Regions from separate parts of the Rhizobium sp. SRDI943 genome, predicted to be linked through region 4. Evidence: predicted binding sites of a transcription regulator. Region 4 holds the regulator's gene; each other region holds the start of a gene.
The links. Region 4 encodes HrcA, which represses chaperone genes, less so after heat shock. Its sites were predicted from a motif close to GTTAGCACTCNCNNNNNGNGAGTGCTAAC; they were not measured.
Positions count from the first base shown of each region.

Region 1: the regulator HrcA is predicted to act here: its motif matches at 1,264-1,292, upstream of AC245Y_RS05300 (co-chaperone GroES).
Region 2: the regulator HrcA is predicted to act here: its motif matches at 2,166-2,194, upstream of groES (co-chaperone GroES).
Region 3: the regulator HrcA is predicted to act here: its motif matches at 1,434-1,462, upstream of groES (co-chaperone GroES).

Region 1 is NZ_CM172787.1:1,035,192-1,038,396, forward strand. It holds gene AC245Y_RS05285 (hypothetical protein) at 1-241, opposite strand, end outside; gene AC245Y_RS05290 (hypothetical protein) at 238-573, opposite strand; gene AC245Y_RS05295 (hypothetical protein) at 570-833, opposite strand; gene AC245Y_RS05300 (co-chaperone GroES) at 1,346-1,663, shown strand; gene groL (chaperonin GroEL) at 1,713-3,205, shown strand, end outside.
Region 2 is NZ_CM172787.1:553,544-556,748, forward strand. It holds gene groL (chaperonin GroEL) at 96-1,739, opposite strand; gene groES (co-chaperone GroES) at 1,812-2,108, opposite strand; gene AC245Y_RS02745 (TIGR01459 family HAD-type hydrolase) at 2,503-3,205, shown strand, end outside.
Region 3 is NZ_JBYGKN010000004.1:36,326-39,530, reverse strand. It holds gene AC245Y_RS33245 (hypothetical protein) at 1-381, opposite strand, end outside; partial or broken gene AC245Y_RS33240 (chaperone modulator CbpM) at 286-602, shown strand; partial or broken gene AC245Y_RS33235 (hypothetical protein) at 675-964, opposite strand; gene AC245Y_RS33230 (usg protein) at 1,059-1,331, opposite strand; gene groES (co-chaperone GroES) at 1,607-1,921, shown strand; gene groL (chaperonin GroEL) at 1,967-3,205, shown strand, end outside.
Region 4 is NZ_CM172787.1:4,220-7,424, forward strand. It holds gene rdgB (RdgB/HAM1 family non-canonical purine NTP pyrophosphatase) at 1-374, opposite strand, end outside; gene AC245Y_RS00025 (VOC family protein) at 375-800, opposite strand; gene rph (ribonuclease PH) at 797-1,516, opposite strand; gene hrcA (heat-inducible transcriptional repressor HrcA) at 1,645-2,733, shown strand; gene grpE (nucleotide exchange factor GrpE) at 2,845-3,205, shown strand, end outside.

The DNA of each region.
Region 1 (3,205 bases), 1.0 Mb from region 4:
GAAGATTGAAGGACATCATGTCTTCACCGGCCTCGGAACGGCTCTTGCCGATCATGCCATGGTCGGCGTGCACTGGAACGCTTGCAGAGACACGATAGACGGTCCACGAACGGGCAGATTCGATCCGGCGGTCATGTTCGACCTCCATCAAGTAGCGGCCCGACGCACCACATTTATTTTCCCATGTGCCGACGGCAACGGCATTCCGTCTGCGTTCGGCTTCGTCTTCATGACTGTTCACGATGTCAACCTTTCGTCATTCGGGCCGTGGCCATGGCCAAACGTCCTCTCGATCAGTGTTGCGCCGCTGCCGGCGGGCGATAGGTTTACCAGTTCCAGGCTATCTTCCGTCGCGACCCGCTCATGACGTTCATCGTCACTGTGGATACGGTATTGCAGCACATTTCCTCTCAGAGGCAGTGTGGCGGTAATGCGGTATGTGTCGGGAAGCTTGGAGGGAACGACCAAGAACCCGTCCTTCACTCGGACAGTCTGCCCCACCTTGAAGATATGCGTTGCTGCCTCGCGCCGGATTGAGCGTCCATTGCGTTGCGGGATGCGCGTAGCGGTCATGACGGTTTGTGGTCCTTTTCGATCGCGGTTTCGAGATCTGACAGGTGGATAGGCATCATCTGCTGCGTCGAACTCTGCGCAGCGATCGCCGGCAGGTGGATGAAGGCGCCGACCCGTCGCCAGGCAAGCCTGGAAAAGCTGTCGATCAATTCCTCGTCATAGTCGACGCGGTATTCTCCGGCTGGCTGCGCCCCGTCGAAACCGGGCAGACGGAATGGGGATGAAAAGCGGACGACGGTTTGTGTGGTACGACTGGTCACGGCTGAGGCCTCCGCAGGAATACACCGATGCGTTTCCTGTATCGTTGAGATCCGAACCGGACGAACTCGAGGCTGCCGGTACATCCGCGGTCAGCGCCAAGCTCATTCCGGATCGGAACAGGCGAACTCAACGCCGGAACGACGTCATGGATCGCTATCGAGAATTCAGTGGTGATGGCGGGTCGTAGGTCTCTGACACCGCGAAGCCAAGTCGGCCAAATCGACGAAGCCTATCATTGCGCCTCGATTGAGTTTAAATCAAGATAAATTCTGATTTATCTATGAAAAACGCCAAATTAACTCTTCGCTCACGAAAATAAAATGGAGCGCGATGGCGTAAAAAATTCTATTTATTTGCTGATCAATACAAAATATCCGGTCGGATTGATTTCCTGAATATCTCAAAAAAGTTCATGGGCGAATAATATTTCTTAGCACTCCTATCAATCGAGTGCCACGAGTGCTATTTATGAGTTGCAGCCGCCCTACGCGCCGGCAGCAGAAAGACCTCTATGAAATTCCGTTCACTTCACGACCGCGTCGTCATTCGACGTGCGGAAGGCGATGTCAAATCCAAGGGCGGGATCATCATTCCAGACACCGCCAAGGAGAAGCCGCAGCACGGCGAAGTGGTCGCAGTCGGCCCGGGCCTTCGCGACAAAAGCGGCAATCTGGTCCCGCTCGATGTCGAGATCGGTGATCTCATTCTGTTTGGAAAATGGTCGGGGACAGAGGTCACGATCGATGGCGAAACCCTTCTGATCATGAAGGAGACCGACATCATGGGCATCGTCGAAAAGACTGAAGCGGCTGCCGACAAAGCTGCCTGACCGTCGAATTTGTGACCAGCATCTCAAGACCGAACTGGGAAGAAATATCATGTCTGCCAAGGAAATCAGGTTCTCCACCGACGCGCGCGACCGCCTGCTGCGCGGCGTCGAATTGCTCAACAACGCCGTCAAGGTGACGCTTGGCCCGAAGGGTCGCAACGTTGTCATCGACAAGGCCTATGGCGCGCCGCGCATTACCAAGGACGGCGTTAGCGTCGCCAAGGAGATCGAGCTCGCGGACAAGTTCGAGAACATGGGCGCGCAAATGGTGCGTGAAGTGGCTTCGAAGACCAATGATCTTGCCGGCGACGGCACGACGACGGCAACCGTTCTCGCCGCCTCCATCTTCCGCGAAGGCGCCAAGCTCGTCGCTGCCGGCATGAACCCTATGGATCTCAGGCGCGGCATCGATCTCGGCGTTACCGCCGTCGTCAAGGAAATCAAGGCGCGGGCGATGAAGGTCAAATCGTCAGGTGAGATCGCCCAGGTCGGCACCATTGCCGCCAATGGCGACGCCGCCATCGGTGAGATGATCGCCAAGGCGATGGACAAGGTCGGCAATGAGGGCGTCATAACGGTCGAAGAGGCGCGAACCGCCGAGACCGAACTCGACGTCGTCGAGGGTATGCAGTTCGACCGCGGCTATCTCTCCCCCTATTTCGTCACCAATGCCGAGAAGATGCGCGTGGAACTGGAGGATCCCTATATCCTCGTTCACGAGAAGAAACTCGGCAGCCTGCAGGCGATGCTGCCGATCCTGGAAGCCGTCGTACAGACCGGCAAACCGCTTCTGCTCATCTCGGAGGACGTCGAAGGCGAGGCCTTGGCGACGCTTGTTGTCAACAAGCTGCGCGGCGGCCTGAAGGTCGCAGCCGTCAAGGCGCCGGGTTTCGGCGATCGCCGTAAGGCGATGCTCGAAGACATTGCCGTGCTGACCGCCGGCCAGATGATTTCCGAGGATCTCGGTATCAAGCTCGACAACGTCACGCTCGATATGCTCGGCCGCGCCAAGCGCGTGCTGATCGACAAGGAGAGCACCACGATCATCGACGGCTCCGGCGAGAAAGCGGCCATCCAGGCGCGCATCCAGCAGATCAAGGCGCAGATCGAGGAGACCACCTCCGATTACGATAAGGAAAAGCTGCAGGAGCGCCTGGCGAAACTCGCCGGCGGCGTCGCGGTCATCCGTGTCGGCGGCGCCACCGAGACGGAAGTCAAGGAAAAGAAGGACCGCATCGACGATGCACTGAACGCCACCCGTGCGGCGGTCGAAGAGGGCATCGTGCCCGGCGGCGGCGTGGCACTGTTGCGCGCCAAGTCGGCGCTGACGGGGCTGACCGGGGAGAACGCCGACGTGACGGCGGGCATCTCGATCGTGCTCAGGGCGCTCGAAGCCCCGATCCGGCAGATCGCCGACAATGCCGGGTTCGAGGGCTCCATCGTCGTTGGAAAACTCGCCGGCAGCAATAATCACAATCAGGGCTTCGACGCACAGACGGAGACCTATGTCGATATGATCGAGGCCGGCATCGTCGATCCCGC
Region 2 (3,205 bases), 550 kb from region 4:
ACGTCGAATCGCTTTGGGCAAAAGAAAAGGGCGACCCGAGGGCCGCCCTTCCTGTTCCGGATGCCGGAATGGTGGTCAGTGATGGCTTTCGCCTATCACATCATGTCCATTCCGCCCATTCCGCCCATTCCGCCCGGCATGCCGCCGCCAGCCGATTCTTTCTTCGGCAGTTCGGCAATCATGGCTTCGGTGGTGATCAGCAGCGATGCGACAGAAGCAGCGTTCTGCAGCGCCGTGCGAACGACCTTGAGCGGGTCGACGATACCCATGGCGATCATGTCGCCATATTCGGACGTCTGGGCGTTGTAGCCGTAGTTGTCTTCGTTCTTGTCGAGGACCTTGCCGACAACGATCGAGGCTTCGTCGCCTGCGTTTTCAGCGATCTGACGAACGAGCGACTGCAGGGCGCGGCGAACGATGTTGATGCCGGCTTCCTGGTCGTCGTTTGCACCCTTGACGGTGATCTTCGTGGAGGAGCGGAGCAGAGCGATACCGCCGCCGGGGACGATACCTTCCTGAACGGCAGCGCGGGTCGCGTTGAGCGCGTCGTCGATGCGGTCCTTCTTTTCCTTCACTTCGACTTCCGTCGAGCCGCCGACGCGGATGACGGCAACGCCGCCAGCGAGCTTGGCAAGACGTTCCTGCAGCTTCTCGCGGTCGTAGTCGGAGGTGGTTTCTTCGATCTGGGCCTTGATCTGGGCAACACGGCCTTCGATGTCGGTCTTAGCGCCCGAACCGTCGACGATCGTGGTGTTTTCCTTGGAGATCGAAACCTTCTTGGCACGGCCGAGCATGTCGAGCGTGACGGATTCGAGCTTGATGCCGAGATCTTCGGAGATGACAGTGCCGCCCGTCAGGATGGCGATGTCTTCGAGCATGGCCTTGCGGCGATCGCCGAAGCCAGGTGCCTTGACGGCAGCAATCTTCAGGCCGCCGCGCAGCTTGTTGACGACGAGCGTAGCGAGGGCTTCGCCTTCGACGTCTTCAGCGACGATGAGGAGCGGCTTGCCGGTCTGAACGACGGCTTCGAGAACCGGGAGCATCGACTGCAGGTTCGAGAGCTTCTTCTCGTGAAGGAGAATGAAGACGTCTTCGAGGTCGGCGATCATCTTTTCCGGATTGGTCACGAAGTAGGGGCTGAGGTAGCCGCGGTCGAACTGCATGCCTTCGACGACTTCGAGTTCGGTTTCGGCGGTCTTGGCTTCTTCAACCGTGATGACGCCTTCGTTGCCGACCTTCTGCATGGCTTCAGCAATGTCGAGACCGACCTGCTTGTCGCCATTGGCCGAAATCGTGCCGACCTGTGCAACTTCTTCCGAAGTCGAGATCTTCTTGGCCTTGGCCTGGAGATCCTTCACGACGTCGGCGACAGCGAGGTCGATGCCGCGCTTCAGGTCCATCGGGTTCATGCCGGCTGCAACGGCCTTGTTGCCTTCGCGAACGATCGCCTGGGCAAGAACGGTAGCCGTCGTGGTGCCGTCGCCGGCGATGTCGTTGGTCTTCGAAGCAACTTCGCGGACCATCTGGGCGCCCATGTTTTCGAACTTGTCTTCGAGTTCGATTTCCTTGGCGACGGAAACGCCGTCCTTGGTGATGCGCGGCGCGCCGAAGGACTTGTCGATGATGACGTTACGGCCCTTCGGGCCGAGCGTGACCTTCACTGCATCGGCGAGAATGTCGACGCCGCGCAGCATCTTTTCGCGCGCGGTGCGGCCAAACTTGATTTCTTTAGATGCCATATTCTTAACTCCTGAATTCGAGTTGTTCGGGCAAAGAGCCCGTCAGCCATTTCGGGAAAGCAGGTCGGCCGATCAGCCGATGATGCCCATAATGTCGGCTTCCTTCATGATCAGAAGGTCTTCGCCGTCGATCTTGACTTCGGTGCCGGACCACTTGCCGAACAGGATGCGGTCGCCAGCCTTGACGTCGAGTGCGACGACCTTGCCGGACTCATCGCGCGCGCCGGAGCCGACGGCGACGATTTCGCCTTCCTGCGGCTTTTCCTTGGCGGTATCGGGAATGATGATGCCGCCCTTGGTCTTGGCTTCGGACTCAACGCGGCGAACAACGACGCGGTCGTGAAGGGGGCGGAAGTTGGTGCTTGCCATTGTCTAATCCCTCGATCGAATGACATTCGCGGACCGGATTGGCCCACATGGATAGATGTTAGCACTCCCTTGCGGTGAGTGCTAGCGACGAGCATTTAGGGATGGCTCCGAGAGGAGTCAATGAGAGCAATCACGAATTTTTGTGCCGGAATTGTGAAGATGCCGGAGAATAGTCGGAGATTGCGGCCAAAACCTCGGCGCAGCTGAACTTTGCCGAACTCGTCCGCGCTCGGCGATCTGCCGCTTCGCGATAATCGTCAAAACCCTTTGCCCTTCCGCTCCTCCGGATCGCCGTTCGAGCTCTACGCATTGGCCCGGCGGCGAAGAAAATGCCTTGCCATCGTCTTGCGCCTTTGCAATGTCACCGGTGACTGAAGCAAATCGGGAAATCGGAATGGCTAAGCGGATAGAAAACTTCTCGGAGATATCAGGTCGCTATGATGTGGTGCTCTGCGATGTCTGGGGCGTCGTTCACAACGGCGTCGATCCGTTCCCGAAGGCGGCTGCAGCCCTTGAAGCGGCACGCGAAAACGGCCTCGCCGTTGTCCTCATCACCAATTCGCCGCGCCTTTCCTGGCAGGTGGTCGATCAGTTGCGCCAGATCGGCGTTCCCGACAGTGCCTATGACAGGATCGTCACCTCTGGCGACGTCACGCGCGGGCTGATCGCCGAAGGGCCGAAGACCGTCTTTCTGCTCGGCCCCGAGCGCGACAAGGCGCTGCTCGAAGGCATTGGCGTCGAGCGCCGGCCGGCGGGCGAAGCGCAATCGCTGGTCTGCACCGGCTTTTTCGACGACGAGACCGAGAAGCCGGAGGATTACACCGACATGCTTCTCGATTTCAAAGCCCGCGACGTGCCGATGATCTGCGCCAATCCCGACCTCATCGTCGAGCGCGGCCATCGCATCATCCCTTGCGCCGGCGCCATGGCCGCCTATTACGAGCAGCTGGGCGGCAAAACCCGCATCGCCGGCAAGCCGCACCGGCCGATCTACGAGGCGACGCTTGCGGCTGCCCGCGAGCTTCGCGGCGATTTCCCGGTCGATCGCGTGCTGGCGATCGGCGACGGCATGCCGACCGACGTGCGCGGCGCCTTGA
Region 3 (3,205 bases), on a different replicon from region 4:
CGATAATTCTTTCCTTCGGCTTTCGAGGAAAGCTTCGAGCTCTTTTGGTTTAAGGAGGAGGACGAGTTCGAGTGCTGCGAGGGTTGCGCGCTCGACGGCGACAATGCGGGCGCGAAGACGGAGGATTTCGGCGCGTTCGGGTTTTATCTTCGTGTTCATCTGCCATATCTCGATCAAAGCAATGGCAAAAGATTTGACAGCCGTCTCGGTTCCACGGCACCGTCGGCCCAACGGCCCGCCGCCGTGCGAGAAAAATGGCCCCGACCGTGTGAAAACGCTAACTGGCTGGGGGACGATCGTGAATCCCGTCATCGCCTCAAGATCGAAGTAACCGAGCTCGAACTGTGGATCCAGGAAGGTTGGCTTCAGCCGCAAACTCACGAGGACCAGCGCCAGTTCCTGGGATGCAGATCTCGCCCGCGCCCGGCTGCATGGGCGTCAACGAGGCCGGCATCGACGTCATCATGGATCTCGTCGATCAGCTTCACGGTCTTCGCATGGCCATGCGCGACCTCATCTCGGCTGTCGGCAACGAGGCTCCAGCGGTGAAGCGACGCTTACGTGCCGCCCTGGATAAAGATTTCGATGCCCGTTCGTTCTAGCTCGTACCGCCGCCGCACTCTGGCACTTCTGAGCGACCGCCCAGGACTGCGCCCGGATCAACGAAGCAGCGCCTAATGGACGGCGTGACTGACCATACGATACGGATGCGTCGCGTTGAACTGCGAAATCATGGCAGCTGCTTGCCGCAAGATACGTTCGGTGTTTGTCAAATCGTCACGAGCCAGCTCATCGGCGTTGACGCGGATTGCTTGCGCCATATTGGCCCAAAGCGCTGCAAAGTGCGGGTTACCTTCAGCAAAGGCCTCACGTGCCGTGCCCTCGAGGGCCGTAGCGACATCGACAAGACCTCTTCCCGTTCCTCGATGCTGAGGTCTCCGATATTCCTGATCTGCTCTTCCATATCATCTCACTCTAAACAGACCTTCGATAGCGACCGAGCTCGTGGAGCCTCGATCGCTCGGAGAATTGGGAAGAGAAAAATCCGGATTCAAGATTCAGTGCAGCTTGAACTCGCCGTCGACGCGCCGCCATTCGTTCGGGCCGATGAGACGCTGATGGGTATAGCGGACCGAGTGCAGAGGCCCGTCGAGATTGGCCTGCCAATAATCGAGGAACTTCTGCATCTCCGGGAAATTCGGCGCCAGATCGTAGTCCTGCCAGACGTACGCTTGCAGGACGGTTTCAAAATCGGGGATGTGATACAGGATATGCGCTGTAGTGAGGCCATATCCATTGAGTTGCCGCTCAAGATCCGACGAAAACTGCATGCTTCATCTCCTTTTCGTAACGTTGGACGGATGCCGCGAGTGCGCCCGGTCATCAACTGTTTTTCAAACGGAAACCCATGCCTTATTGTTCCTTTCCAGCACGTTAGCAGCCGACGTGCGAGAGTGCTAATTTTTCTGCGGCACCCTCTTGAAATCGGAAAATCTAGAAAATAAATCTTTCGCGCGAAACGCTCGAAGAGGCTTCGCACCCGGCTGGACCGGTCATCTGGTTCGGCGCGGGGTCAACGTCATCTTGTCTGTCCATGGAGGAAAACATGTCGTTCAGACCGCTGCATGATCGCATTCTCGTCCGCCGCGTCGACTCTGAGGAGAAGACCAAGGGCGGGATCATCATTCCTGACACCGCCAAGGAAAAGCCGCAGGAAGGCGAAGTTATCGCCACAGGCTCTGGCGCTCGCAATGAAGCCGGTCAGATCCAGGCGCTCGATGTCAAGGTCGGCGATCGCATCCTGTTTGGGAAGTGGTCAGGCACTGAGATCAAGATCAACGGCGAAGACCTGCTGATCATGAAGGAAAGCGACGTGATGGGCATCATCGAAGCCCGGGCCGAACAGAAGCAGGCCGCGTAACACGCCGCTCATCAGTCAAAAAGCTGCCTATTGAAGGAGTGAACAATGGCTGCGAAAGAAGTCAAATTCAATACCGATGCCCGTGAACGCATGTTGCGTGGGGTCGACGTTCTGGCAAACGCCGTGAAGGTTACGCTAGGCCCGAAGGGACGCAACGTCGTGATCGACAAATCGTTCGGAGCGCCCCGGATTACCAAGGACGGAGTATCCGTCGCCAAGGAAATCGAGCTGGAAGACAAGTTCGAGAATATGGGCGCCCAGATGCTGCGCGAGGTGGCGTCGAAGACCAATGACCTCGCTGGCGATGGCACCACGACGGCGACCGTCCTTGCCCAGGCCATTGTCAAGGAAGGTGCAAAGGCTGTCGCCTCAGGCATGAACCCGATGGACCTGAAGCGTGGCATCGACATTGCCGTAGACGCCGTTGTCAAGGAACTGAAGGCGAACGCCCGCAAGATCACCAGCAATTCGGAAATCGCCCAAGTGGGCACCATTTCGGCCAATGGCGACGAGGAAATCGGCAGGTATCTCGCCGAAGCGATGGAAAAGGTCGGCAACGAAGGGGTGATCACCGTCGAGGAAGCCAAGACCGCAGAGACAGAGCTGGAAGTCGTCGAAGGCATGCAGTTCGACCGTGGTTATCTCAGCCCGTACTTCGTCACCAACCAGGACAAGATGCGGGTCGAGCTCGAAGAGCCCTACATCCTCATTCACGAGAAGAAGCTCTCCAATCTGCAGGCGATGCTTCCAGTCCTGGAAGCCGTGGTGAAGTCCGGCAAGCCTCTGCTGATCATTGCCGAGGACGTGGAAGGCGAAGCCCTTGCGACCCTCGTCGTCAACAAGCTTCGCGGCGGTCTGAAGATCGCCGCCGTCAAGGCCCCGGGCTTCGGCGACCGCCGCAAGGCCATGTTGGAAGACATTGCCATCCTCACGGGCGGTACCGTGATCTCCGAAGACGTCGGCATCAAGCTGGAGAACGTGACACTCAACATGCTTGGCCGCGCCAAGACGGTCTCGATCGAGAAGGAAAACACCACCATCATCGATGGCGTCGGCTCCAAGGCGGAGATCGATGGACGGGTCGCCCAGATCCGCGCTCAGATCGAGGAAACCACCTCCGACTACGACCGTGAGAAGCTGCAGGAGCGCCTCGCCAAACTCGCCGGCGGCGTTGCCGTCATCCGCGTCGGAGGCTCGACCGAGGTCGAGGTCAAGGAGAAGAAGGACCGTGTCGACGATGCGCTGCATGCGACACGTGCTGCCGTCGAAGAAGGTATTCTGCCC
Region 4 (3,205 bases):
CGCTGTTCCGGCTTTGTCGCGCCCGCATCCTGCAGCGCCTTTTCCACCTTGGCCATCGCCATGTCGAAATCGCGCGTGCCGTCGGCCTTCTCCGCCCAATTGGCGGTGTAGACACCGGGATCGCCGCCGAGTGCATCGACCACCAGCCCGGAATCGTCCGACAGCGCCGGCATGCCTGAGGCATTGGCCGAGGCGATTGCCTTGATCGTCGCATTCTCCTCGAAGCTCGTGCCGGTCTCATCCGGCTCGACGAAATTCAGCTCGGCGGCCGATTTGGCGGTGAAGCCGAGCGGCCCGATCAATTCCTGGATCTCGCGGATCTTGCCGGCATTGTGGCTGGCAACGACGATGGTCTTCGTTTCAAGCTTGCGCATTCAGATGTCCTGTTCGATGCCCCAGATTTTAGCCTCCGCGCATTCCAGACTGTTACCGGCCGGATCGCGGAAATAGATCGAGCGGCCGCCCTTCGGCCAGCGCACTTCGGATTCGATCGCCACACCCGCCGCCGTCAGCCGCTCGGCCATGGCATCGATATTGCGGCCGGACACCCGGAAACAGGCGTGGCCCTGGCCGGTCGTGCCGTGCGGCGGTACCTGCAGTGCTTCAGGCGCTGGCGGTTTTACCGTTTCCTCGGGATTGAAGATCAGGAGAACGCCAGGCCCACAGCGGAAGAAGACATGCCGGTTGGCGGCGCGAGCGATCTTTTCAAGTCCGAGAACGTCTTCGTAGAACGTCTCGGCCTGGTCGAGATCCCGCGCATAGAGCGCCGTTTCCAACATGCCTTCCAGCATGGGGTTCATCCTTCGACGGCTTGCTTCTGCAGTGCCACGAGTTCGCCGATGCCGTTTCTGGCAAGCTGCATCAGCGAGGTGAATTCGCCCTCGCTGAACGGCGTGCCTTCGGCCGTGCCCTGGATCTCGACGATCCCGCCGGTGCCCGTCATGACGAAGTTCGCATCGGTCTCGGCCGAGGAGTCTTCGATGTAATCGAGATCGATCACCGGCTGGCTGGCGAAGATGCCGCAGGAGATGGCGGCGACATGATCCTTCAGGACCCGTTCGACCTTGATCATGTTGCGGCTTTCCATCCATTTCAGGCAGTCGTAAAGCGCGATCCAGCCGCCGGTGATCGAGGCTGTGCGCGTGCCGCCATCGGCCTGGATGACGTCGCAATCGAGCGTGATCTGCCGTTCGCCGAGTGCCTGCAGGTCGACGACGGCGCGCAGCGACCGGCCGATCAGCCGCTGGATTTCCTGGGTGCGGCCGCCCTGCTTGCCGGCGGCAGCCTCACGCTTCATGCGTTCGCCGGTCGCCCGCGGCAGCATGCCGTATTCGGCCGTGACCCAGCCCTTGCCGGTATTGCGCAGCCATGGCGGCGTCTTTTCTTCAAGGCTCGCCGTGCAGAGCACATGCGTATCGCCGAACTTCACCAGGCAGGAGCCTTCCGCATGCTTGGAAAAATTGCGCTCGAACGAGACCTTGCGCATCTGGTCGATTTTTCTGCCTGAAGGCCGCATTCTTATCTCCTGGGGTTTATTTGACCGCTTCTACGATTGGCGGCGCTCATTTGCAAATTCCCTTTTGCCACGGGTCTTAGTTTGACTTACTTTTCGGGAAGTATCATCAGCACGGGTTCGAAAGCTTCATGGGCATCAGGTCGACGTCGGTTTCGGATGCCGTAGCTGCGCTGGACGAGCGCTCCAGGGAAATTTTTCGTCGCATCGTCGAAGGTTATCTGGAAAGCGGCGAGCCGCTCGGTTCGCGCAACCTGTCCCGTATCCTGCCGATGTCGCTGTCGCCGGCCTCGGTGCGCAATGTCATGAGCGATCTCGAAGAACTCGGCCTGATCTATTCGCCGCATGTCAGCGCCGGCCGGTTGCCGACCCAGATCGGCCTGCGCTTCTTCGTCGACGCCTTCATGCAGGTCGGCGACCTCTCGGCCGAGGAACGCGCCAGCATCGACCGCCAGGTGCGGGCCGAAAGCGGCGGCAATCCCGTCGAATCGATGATGAACGAGGCAAGCCGCATGTTGTCGGGCATTTCGCGCGGCGCCGGCCTGGTCATCACCTCGAAAAGCGATCCGGTGCTGAAACATGTCGAGTTCATCCGGCTCGAACCGACAAAGGCGCTGGCCGTGCTCGTCGGCGATCACGATCAGGTGGAAAACCGCATCATCGAGCTGCCGGCGGGCGTCACCTCCTCACAGCTGACCGAGGCGGCGAATTTCCTCAATGCCCATATGTCCGGCCAGACCCTGCCGGAGCTTCGCAAACAATTAAGCCGGCTGAAGGACGACGTCCGTCACGAGCTCGATGCCCTGTCGCGCGATCTGGTCGAGCGCGGCATTGCCGTCTGGGCCGGCAGCCCGGACGAGGGAAAACCGACGCAGCTGATCATCCGCGGCCGCGCCAACCTGCTCGAAGGCCTCGCCGGCGCCGAGGACCTCGACCGGCTGCGCCTGCTGTTCGACGATCTCGAGAAGAAGGACAGCCTGATCGAGATCCTCAATCTCGCCGAAAGCGGTTCGGGCGTCCGCATCTTCATCGGATCGGAAAACAAGCTCTTCTCGCTGTCCGGCTCGTCGCTCATCGTCGCGCCCTATCGTGACGATGACGATCGCATCGTCGGCGCTGTCGGCGTCATCGGCCCGACGCGGCTCAATTATTCCCGCATCGTACCGATGGTGGACTATACAGCCCAGCTCGTCTCCCGCCTTTCGCGCAACCAGCTTTGACGCCGCAACTGCCAAGCACGCGGAATTTTCGCTTCTTTGTCACGCAGACTTGATTTTTTTCGGTCAAACCTCGATATCGGGCGCATCTGAAGACACCAACCGGAGACCGTCATGACCGATGACACGACGAAAAACGGACCTGACGCAACTGCGGCGGATGCCGCAGCCGACGCTACCGCCTACGTCGAGAACGAAACTGCGCAGGAAGAGGCCGCCCAGCCGGACGCGCTTGAGCTTCTGAAAGCCGAAAACGGCGAACTGCGCGACCGCTATCTGCGCCTTGCTGCCGAGATGGACAATCTGCGCCGGCGCACCGAGCGCGAGGTGAAGGATGCCAAGTCCTATTCCGTCGCGGGCTTTGCACGCGACATGCTCGCCGTCTCGGACAATCTGCGCCGCGCGCTCGATGCCATCCCTCCGGAGACCAGGGCTGCGGCCGATGCCGGCCTGAGCACGCTGATCGAGGGTGTCG